DNA from 3 places in the Mesorhizobium sp. P2_B11 genome. Region 2 is predicted to be linked to each of the others. Evidence: predicted binding sites of a transcription regulator. Region 2 holds the regulator's gene; each other region holds the start of a gene.
The links. The regulator LexA, encoded in region 2, represses DNA repair genes until DNA is damaged. The targets are predictions, from matches to a motif close to TGTTCNNNNTGTGTTCNG.
Positions count from the first base shown of each region.

Region 1: the regulator LexA is predicted to act here: its motif matches at 1,452-1,469, upstream of uvrA (excinuclease ABC subunit UvrA).
Region 3: the regulator LexA is predicted to act here: its motif matches at 1,862-1,879, upstream of dinB (DNA polymerase IV).

Region 1 is NZ_JBFUDF010000006.1:251,120-254,381, forward strand. Features, by position in the region: gene AC1DYJ_RS20670 (hypothetical protein) at 1-176, shown strand, start outside; gene AC1DYJ_RS20675 (hypothetical protein) at 356-571, shown strand; gene uvrA (excinuclease ABC subunit UvrA) at 1,619-3,262, shown strand, end outside.
Region 2 is NZ_JBFUDF010000006.1:149,319-152,580, forward strand. Features, by position in the region: gene kynU (kynureninase) at 1-229, opposite strand, end outside; gene AC1DYJ_RS20120 (GntR family transcriptional regulator) at 397-1,176, shown strand; gene lexA (transcriptional repressor LexA) at 1,383-2,144, shown strand; gene AC1DYJ_RS20130 (ComEC/Rec2 family competence protein) at 2,138-3,262, opposite strand, start outside.
Region 3 is NZ_JBFUDF010000007.1:10,562-13,823, reverse strand. Features, by position in the region: gene AC1DYJ_RS22880 (hypothetical protein) at 1-128, opposite strand, end outside; gene AC1DYJ_RS22875 (hypothetical protein) at 318-1,097, opposite strand; gene AC1DYJ_RS22870 (hypothetical protein) at 1,473-1,709, opposite strand; gene dinB (DNA polymerase IV) at 1,938-3,179, shown strand.

The sequences.
Region 1 (3,262 bases), 100 kb from region 2:
ACGATTTCAAAAAGCAGTCCCTGGAAGGGTTCATGATGCTGCCTGTGAAGTCAGCGTCACAAGACACACCCTTGCAGATCCCGGGGATTTGCAAGAACGGCGCGATGTCCTTCTTTGAGGCTTCCGACGGCTCATCCAAGCAAATCAAGATGTGCGAATTCGGAATAATTTTCTAATCCGGCCGCAATCTCTTGAGATCGTCCGCTCGCAAGAGCTGCCAGATGGCTCGTGAGTTTAACGCTGGCGTCTGGAATTGCCGGCCCCGGCATCTTATAATGGCCTTATGATCAGAAGCCTTTCGAAGCACCCGCTCTGGGCCTTGGGCATCACTTTCGGATTTGTCCTGCAGGGCGGCATGGCCGTCGCCGCGGACAGCAAGACTGGCACCGGCGCCCTGCCCGGCGTGACCAGCGACTACCGCATCGCCAAGCCGGCGCCGCAGCCCGAGCCCGACGACGCGCTGCCTGCCGGCGAGAACGGCACGTTCAAGATCGGCAATACCGATGTCAGGATTTCCGGCACCATCACTGTCGATGTCGGCACGGGCGGAATCAAGCCGCCGCGCCGGTAGGGTCGGATTCGTAGCTCCCAGCCGAAAGTCAGCGCTGCCCCTCACCTGCCTGCCGGCATCTTGCCTGCGAATGGCAGTTAATCGCATACGGCGCTCCCCCTCTCCGTCTCGGCTTCGCCGAGCCACCTCTCCCCCACTTTGTGGGGGCGAGGAACCCAAGCTTTTCAGGGCCGCGACCTTAGAGATTAACGTTTCCTCGCCCCCATGAAATGGGGGAGAGGTGGCCGCGTAGCGGACGGAGAGGGGGCTGGCGCCGCCCCTATGCGATTGCCCATCGCGGACATTGTGAAACGATCGAGACCGGGTGGCACACCCACAAAAGAACAGCCCCGCCGTTGCTTCCGCAAACGGTCGGGGCTTTTTTTGGATTCCAGATCCAAACTGCCGGTAGTGTTATACCGACTTTGATCTCGGATGCTTCGCGGCATTCAGCCGACGATCCGACTATCCGTCTCTGATTTTAGGGGATACGGCAGGTCACGGTTTGTCGGGTGGCTTCCCGGATTCAAGCGATGCGTTCGTTTGGACGCATATGCTCTCTACCTTGAAAGTACCCTGGCACTTATGCCCGCCGCGGCTCCAACGAGATGTGGAGCCTCAAGGGACTGTCCGGTGGCGTCATGCTCCGCTCCTATGTCCGTTGCGACTGTGTCGTCCGAAGCGCTAATCGCACCTGCCTGCGGCGTCTCGCAGGCCGCCTCTGGGCGGCGAGGCCATCGAAAGACGGCCGGCTTCGTTGACTTCTTGAGACTGCGCCCCTGATTCGGCGACGTCAACCGTTGAATAGCCGGTTACCGAAAAATGTGATCGCCGGGAGCTTACGTCAGGGTCAGTTCTTGAAACGCCCTTGTCAGGTTTCTGCACAGCTTTGTCAGGAGCGTGTTCGGCCTTTGTTCTTTCCGCTTGCCCCTACGCGCGAAAGGCGGTTAAACGACCTTGGTCGAGAATTGTGGCGTCTCTCGACGTGGCTGCAAAAATACCTACATAGGGGATTGGCCGGGAAAACCCGCCGATCCCACGAAATCCAGACTGAGGCGGCGACCGGCTATGGCCGACCATAAATACCTTTCCATTCGCGGTGCGCGCGAACACAATCTGAAGAATGTCGATCTCGACCTGCCGCGTGACAGCCTGATCGTCATGACCGGCCTGTCGGGCTCCGGCAAATCGTCGCTCGCCTTCGACACCATCTATGCCGAGGGCCAGCGCCGCTATGTCGAGAGCCTGTCGGCCTATGCGCGGCAATTCCTCGAAATGATGCAGAAGCCTGACGTCGACCAGATCGACGGCCTGTCGCCTGCCATCTCGATCGAGCAGAAGACCACGTCGAAGAACCCGCGCTCGACGGTCGGCACCGTCACCGAGATCTACGACTACATGCGCTTGCTGTTTGCGCGCGTCGGCATCCCCTATTCGCCGGCCACCGGCCTGCCGATCGAGAGCCAGACGGTCAGCCAGATGGTCGACCGGGTGCTGGCGGTCGAGGAAGGCACGCGCCTGTTCCTGCTGGCGCCGATCGTGCGCGGCCGCAAAGGCGAGTACCGCAAGGAACTCCTGGAGCTGCAGAAGAAGGGCTTCCAGCGCGTCAAGGTCGACGGCGTCTTCTACGAGATCGCCGACGTGCCGGCGCTGGACAAGAAGTACAAGCACGACATCGACGTCGTCGTCGACCGCATCGTCGTGCGCGGCGATCTTGCCACGCGCCTCGCCGACTCCATCGAGACGGCACTGAAGCTTGCCGAGGGGCTGGCCGTCGCGGAATTCGCCGACAAGCCGCTCGATGCCAGCCAGACCGGCGAGGACTCGGTCAACAAGTCGAAGAACGAGACGCATGAGCGCATCCTGTTCTCGGAAAAGTTTGCCTGCCCGGTGTCCGGCTTCACCATTCCGGAGATCGAGCCCAGGCTGTTCTCGTTCAACAACCCGTTCGGCGCCTGCCCGACCTGCGACGGTCTCGGCAGCCAGCGCGCCATCGACGCCAGCCTGATCGTGCCCGACGAGAACGTCTCGCTGCGCGACGGCGCCGTCAGCCCGTGGGCGAAATCGACCTCGCCCTATTACGCGCAGACGCTGGAAGCACTGGGCAAGGCCTATGGCTTCAAGCTCGGCGACAAGTTCAAGGATCTGACCGAAGAGGCCAAGGAAGCCGTCCTGCGCGGCACCGGCGAGCGCGAGGTCACCTTCCAGTATGATGACGGCTTGCGCTCCTACAAGACGACCAAGACGTTCGAAGGCGTCATCCCCAATCTCGAGCGGCGCTGGAAAGAGACCGAATCCGCCTGGATGCGCGAGGAGATCGAGCGCTTTATGTCGGCGACGCCTTGCCCGGTCTGCAAGGGTTACCGGCTGAAGCCGGAATCGCTGGCGGTGAAGATCGCGGGAAAGCACATTGGCGAGGTCACGGAACTGTCGATCCGCAGCGCCGACCGCTGGTTCACCGACCTGCCGCCACATCTCAACGACCAGCAGAACGAGATCGCGGTGCGCGTGCTCAAGGAGATCCGCGAGCGGCTGCGCTTCCTCAACGATGTCGGGCTCGACTATCTGACGCTGTCGCGCAATTCCGGCACACTGTCGGGCGGCGAGAGCCAGCGCATTCGCCTGGCGTCGCAGATCGGCTCGGGCCTCACCGGCGTGCTCTATGTGCTCGACGAGCCGTCGATCGGCCTGCACCAGCGCGACAATGCCCGC
Region 2 (3,262 bases):
CCGGCATGTTGAACCAGCCGGCGGTGTTCCAGGCGCGAATGAGATCCTGCGCCCATTCCTGCGTGGCGGCCTGCTGCAGTTCGCTGAAGACGGCTGGTGACGCGGCGCCCAGCGAATTGCCGTCGAGATAGATCACGCCTTGCGGCAAGACAAAGCGTTCACGCATGGAACGCAGCGGATCGGCGGCATCCATCGCTTCGATTGCAGCGAGATCGGGTGTCATGCTCATGATCCGGCGCCCCTCCATGGACAAACGCATTCGGCGGAGCCTGGCCGCCCAAACATGCCGGCGATCTTGAGCGGTCCTCCTGGAGCTGTCAAACATTATATATAATCTACCCAATGAAAGGCTTTGATATATAATCACCATCCGAGCAATCTGACTGATGGGTCACGATGTTGGATGACGAGCAGTCCTCGAAGACGGAAGCGGCCTATCGGCTGCTGAGGCGCGATATTCTTGCGACCCGGCTGGCGCCTGCAGCACCCTTGAAGCTGAGCACGTTGCGCGGAACCTACGGCATCGGCTGGACGCCGCTTCGCGAGGCGCTGTCGCGGCTGGAAGCCGAACGGCTTGTGACCGCCATCAGCAACCGTGGGTTTGCGGTTGCTCCCGTCTCTCGCGCCGAGCTCGAGGATCTGTCGCGTGCGCGGCTGGTGGTCGAACTGCCCTTGCTGGTTGAATCGATCGAAAAGGGCGACCGTCAGTGGGAAGACGCGGTCGTTGCCACGCACTACCGCCTCTCACGCTGTGGGTCCGTGCTCGATGATCCCTCGGATGAGGCCGTCGATGCGTGGTACGAAAAACATGATGCCTTCCACGCGGCGCTGCTCAGTGCCGCGACATCGAGCTGGCTGCTGCGTTTCAACGCGACGATCTCCGATCAACTGCATCGCCACCACCGCTTTCTTAGCCTGGCCCCGACGCTGCGCGCGGCCGCCGGCCGCCAGCACGGCCACCAGAAGGCCATGGCGGCGCTGCGCGACGCCGTGGCGATCGAACACCACACCGCCCTGATGGAAGCAGCCCTTGATCGCGACGCCGAGCGCGCAAAAAAACTGATGAGCGTTCACATCGGCTACACGCTGCAGGTCTATGCCCAGAGTGAACCGGGCGCAGCGACGGAGGCAGTGCAGCCCCGCCCGAAAAAGCGGCAGCGGTCCGGCAAGGCATGAATGGCCCGATGGCGCGGGCCGCCGGCATTTCACCCCGTTGCCGGCAAACGAAGCGCGGGCGCCGATCGCGGCGCGGAACGTTAGGCTGAACAAAACGTCAACGCATTCATTAAACTTTAAACAGTTGCGGAACACAACTGGAACAGATAGTGTTTGTTCTGGGTTTGTTTTTTCTGATTCTGGTTTCAGAACCCGTGGGGGCCGCGATGCTGACGCGCAAACAACATGAACTCCTGATGTTCATCCATGAACGCCTGAAGGAGAGCGGAATCCCGCCGTCTTTCGACGAGATGAAGGAGGCGCTCGACCTTGCCTCCAAGTCCGGCATTCACCGCCTGATCACGGCGCTGGAGGAGCGGGGTTTCATTCGCCGGCTGCCGAACCGGGCGCGTGCGCTGGAAGTGCTGCGATTGCCCGACTCGATCGCTCCCGGCCTCAATGCGGCGAAGAAGTTTTCGCCGAGCGTCATCCAGGGCAGTCTCGGTCAAGGCGGACAAGGCGGTGTGGGGCAAAGCGGTCTCGGCCGCCAGATCAAGCCGGCCTCGTCGTCGCGTTCGATGTCGGCCGGCAATGACGACGCGGTTTCGGCTGTGTCGATCCCGGTGATGGGCCGCATCGCCGCCGGTGTGCCGATCGACGCCATCCAGCACCAGACGCATTCGATCTCGGTGCCGCCGGACATGATCATGGGCGGCGAACATTACGCGCTTGAGGTCAAGGGCGACTCGATGATCGAGGCCGGCATTTTCGACGGCGACACGGTCATCATCCGCAATGCCGATACGGCGAGCCCCGGCGAGATCGTGGTGGCGCTGGTCGACGAAGAGGAAGCGACGCTGAAGCGCTTCCGCCGCAAGGGCGCCTCCATCGCGCTGGAAGCCGCCAACCCGGCCTATGAAACCCGCATCTTCGGGCCGGACCGGGTCAAGGTGCAGGGCAAGCTGGTCGGGCTGATCCGGCGCTACTGAGCCGGCTTGGGTTTGTACTTTTCGCGCTCCTTGTAGGGCGGCAGGCCGCGTGCTTCGCGTGAGAAGCGGCGTTGCTCGTGCCAGGGACGATAGGGCTTGTCGACGGCGAAACGTATGGCTGGCGCTGTCGCGGCCGATTGCTGGTCGAAGAAGACGGCGGCACTTCCGTCACGGGCAAGCTGCTTCTTGGTCACGACTAGCACCAGCGGGTCGCGACAAGGATTGTAGGCGGTGGCGTCGTCGATGACGATCAGGCTCGCGAAAGCGCAGGCCGGTCGGGCTGTTTTGCGATCCTTCGCAAGCGCGACAATGGCGCCGGACGGGTGCCGGGCAATGCAGAGATCGCCTGTGCAGTAGAAGGGTGAGCCGGGCGGCAGGTCGAGCGGATCGAGGTCGAACCGCGTATCTCCAGTCTCGAAGGTCTCCGGCTGAATGATGGTTTCGGCCCGCAGCGCCCGTTTCCAATTGTCGGTGGTGAATTCGTTTGCGCGCTCCCGGTTGAGGGCAAGCTCGCCGCCGCCGATCGGCACAGCAACCAGATGTGCGTCTTCCGAAATGAGCACGTCAGGCGTGCGCACCTGCGGCACGGTCAGCAGGCCGGCCAGCGCGAAAGGCACGGCCGCCAGCCTGAGCCAGGTCGTGGCCATGGTGGCAATGACAAGGGCGACCGTCACCAGCAGGACCGACTGAATGGAGATCAGCCCGACGGCATCGACCGGGGAGCGTTCGGAGATCCAGCCAGAGATGGCGATCATCGCCGTCAGGCCCTTGCCCATCAGATAGAGGGACGGCCAGTCAAAGCCAAAAGGCATCAGCAATGCGCTGATCACCGCCAAGAGCATGACGACAGAGACAATTGGCATCACGGCCAGATTGGCGAGCAGGCTGAGCGGCGACACGCGCTGAAAATGCCAGATGGCAAACAGCAAGGTCGCGCTGCCGGCAATGATCGAGGTCATGGCGAGCCCGCCCATGCCAGCCAAGAATTTTCGCGACAGGAAGCTGACGAAAGAGCGCCTCGCAGGGGGCGTTCTCACTCTGTCGGCGCGGTAGTCGGCCCAGCCGGCATAGGCGCCGACGAGGGCGGCGGTGGCGGCAAACGACATCTGAAAACTCGG
Region 3 (3,262 bases), on a different contig from region 2:
AGGTTGATATGCGCATGCGCCGGGAAAGCGCTGTGCTCGCCGGAGATCGCCATCTGCAGGCCGGCCGCGATCCCCAATATGAGGAACACGATGGCTGTTTTGAAAAAAAGCTCTGAAACCCTAGGCATGTCGTTACTCCCCCGATGCCGTCTATCCCGGCATTGCAAAGGCTACACTTGGGAGTGAAGATTTTCCATGCCGCACTTGGGGTTAGTAACGCTTTTCCCTCAAGGCCGGCGGTGCCGTCGTGCCGTCAAAAAAGCCGCCGGGGCGAACCCCGGCGGCTTGGACGTTGGGCCGTTTCAGCCGCGATCGGCTTACGGCGTTGCCGGAGGAGCCATCTTGGCGGCTGCCTGGTCGATCTTTTCGGCAAGCACGCCGTTGGCCCAGTCGGTGACCTCGGCGTCGACCGGCTTGTTGGCCATATCGGCGAGAGCGTCATCGAGCGATGGGATGTTGTCGTCAGCCGTGTCGGCAGCCGTCTGCGCCGCGGCAGCTGCTGTTTCAGCATCCGTGACCGCGTCCTGCAGATCCGCGATCGCTGCGGCCTGGTCCGCCAGTTGCTCGGGCGTTGGAGGTGTAACCGCATTCGCCTCGTCGAAGGCCTTCTGCTGGGCCGTCACCGCGTCCTCGGCCGCGGTCACTGCCGCATTTGCCTTGTCGAGCGCGTCTTGCGCGTTCTTGGCAACTGCCGACGCCGTCACATAGGCCTGAACGCCGGCGAACTTCTTGCTCTTGGAGTTCAAATAGGCGTTGATGTTGCGTTGCAGCGAGTTCAGCCGGCCAAGCTTGGCGTGGATGTTCTTTTCCTTGGGCGTCGCGGCGACCTCAACGTCATCGACGTCATCATCGGTCGCGGCCTTCTTTCCGGCATGGGCCGATGCCGACTTGCCATGCGAAGCGCTGTTGCCGGATTTGCCGCTGTTGCCGGATTGGCCGCCTTTGCCGTTGCCGCCGCCATTGCCGTTGCCGCCGCCATTGCCACCACCATGGCCGTGGCCACCACCGTTGCCGTTACCACCAGCACCGGCCATGGCCGGAGAGGCCAGAAGCGCAAACGCGGCAACCGCCGCCAAAAGAGTTTTTCGGGATGTCATGATACCTCCTCGAGGGATAGCCACCTCCGCCGACTCGGCTATAGCAGCGCCATATGAGAATTTGCTAATTCGATCGGGTAAACTTTAGACAAATGCGGTTGCGGTACGCGATAATCGTCCTGCGAAAGGCCGGAGACGATTTTGTAAATCATTGAATTATAATACAAATATGAAAACATCAGAGCAGATCGGCCCTTTGCGCGACTGACGCCCTATACTGATCAGACCTTAGGCCCAACTGGCCGTGACACTTAGGTCGCAGCCGACGGAACCATGACCGTCGTCGCGTAATTTATCGAGCAGGCGTCGAATGCTGGATACGGCCGATTGGTCGCCCCGCAGGCGCGACCTTTCCAAGCGCTTGCGGCATTGCGCCTATGGCATCCGCAGGATATCGGCGCCGGCCTGTTCGTCGAACAGCACCGCGCAGCCGCGCCTCAGCGCCACCGCAGACAGGGCATTGGCCACCGCCTCGTCCGGCGACACGAAATCGCCGGTCAGCACCCGCAACTCTTCCACCGCCTTGGCCATCGACACGCAGTGTCCGGCAACGCGATCGCTCGCGCAGGCGTCAACGACGCTGACGAGGTCGATCATCTCGAACTGGCCCATACCGGCCTCCACGAAACAGCGTCCCTTCACGACAATGAACGCTCTGGCGAGCGACAATGTTCCGCCTGCCCCGGAGAAGGCAGATCAATCGACGTCCGGATCTCCAGCGAATTCACTAGATGTAAGCGCCGAGCTTGACAGCGGACCCTGTTTGTTCTCTATTTGTTCGTCAAAACCACCCTAGCAACAGACGCGGCTAATGCTGCAACGCCCAAAGGAACGGCCGGGATGGAACCCACCATCCTGCATGCGGATCTCGATGCCTTCTATGCCTCGGTCGAGCAGCTGCTCGACCCGTCGCTCAGGGGCAAGCCGATTGCCGTCGGTGGCGGCGTCGTGCTGGCCGCTTCCTACGAGGCCAGGATATTTGGCGTGCGCGGCGGAATGCCGGGACGACGCGCGCGGGAGCTTTGCCCGCAGTTGATCTTTGTCGGCGGAAATTTCGGCGAGTACCAGAGGCTGGGCGACGCCGCGATAAAAGTGCTCGATGATTTCACGCCGCTGGTCGAGCGCATTTCCATCGACGAGGCCTTTGCCGATGTCGCCGGCTGCACGCATCTGTTCGGGTCGCCGGCCGAGATCGCCGCCACGGTGCGGCGGCGTGTGCGGGCCGAGCTCGGCCTGCCGATCTCGATCGGCGTGGCGCGCACCAAGCATCTGGCCAAGATCGCCTCGCAAGTGGCGAAACCCGACGGGCTGGTGGTGGTCGATCCGGCAACGGAGCTCGCCTTCCTACACGATTTGCCGGTCGGACTGATGTGGGGCGTCGGCCCGGCGACCAAGGCGCGGCTGGCCGAGATCGGTGTCGAGACCATCGGCCAGCTGGCCAAGACCCATAGCGGGGCCTTGCGCCGGCTGCTCGGCCCCGCCGCCGGCGAGAAGCTGGCGTCGCTGGCATGGAACCGCGACCCGCGAAAACTCGAGACGCAGCGGCGCGCGCATTCGGCCGGCGCGCAGTCGGCGCTTGGCAAGCGGCCGGCCGAGGCGCATGTCTTCGGACCTGTTCTTCTGCATCTGGCAGACCGGGTCGCCAGCCGCCTCAGGGCGAAATCGCGGCCCGGCCGCACAGTGACCGTGCGGGTGCGTTTTGCCGATCTGCGCGCGGTCACGCGCTCGCTGACGCTCGAGCAGCCGATTTCAGCAACCGCGATGCTCGCCGAAATCGCCGAGGAGCTGGTGCGCGGCGTGCTCGCCGCCAACGCTGGCGAGAAGACCATCTCGCTGCTGGCGATCTCGGTGTCGCAGCTCGAGGAAAGTGCCGAGCTGCAGCTGGACCTGCCGCTCGGGCTTGCCGACGAGAAACAGCGGCCCGGCAGCAAAAAAGGCCTAGCGCGCTTTGGCGCCGACCGCGCCATCGACAAGATCCGCCAGCGCTTTGGCAAAGAGGCCGTCGGCTATGGCGCGGTGGCGCTGGAAGCCCGGCGCTCGGTTCCCGACGCCTTCCGCGAACTGGCGGAAAAGGAGCTGTGAGAGCTTTGTTTTTTCGCAATTCCGGACGGAAAACCGCTCACACTTTTCCTGGAATTGCTCTAGCGGCCGGTGTGCCAATAGCG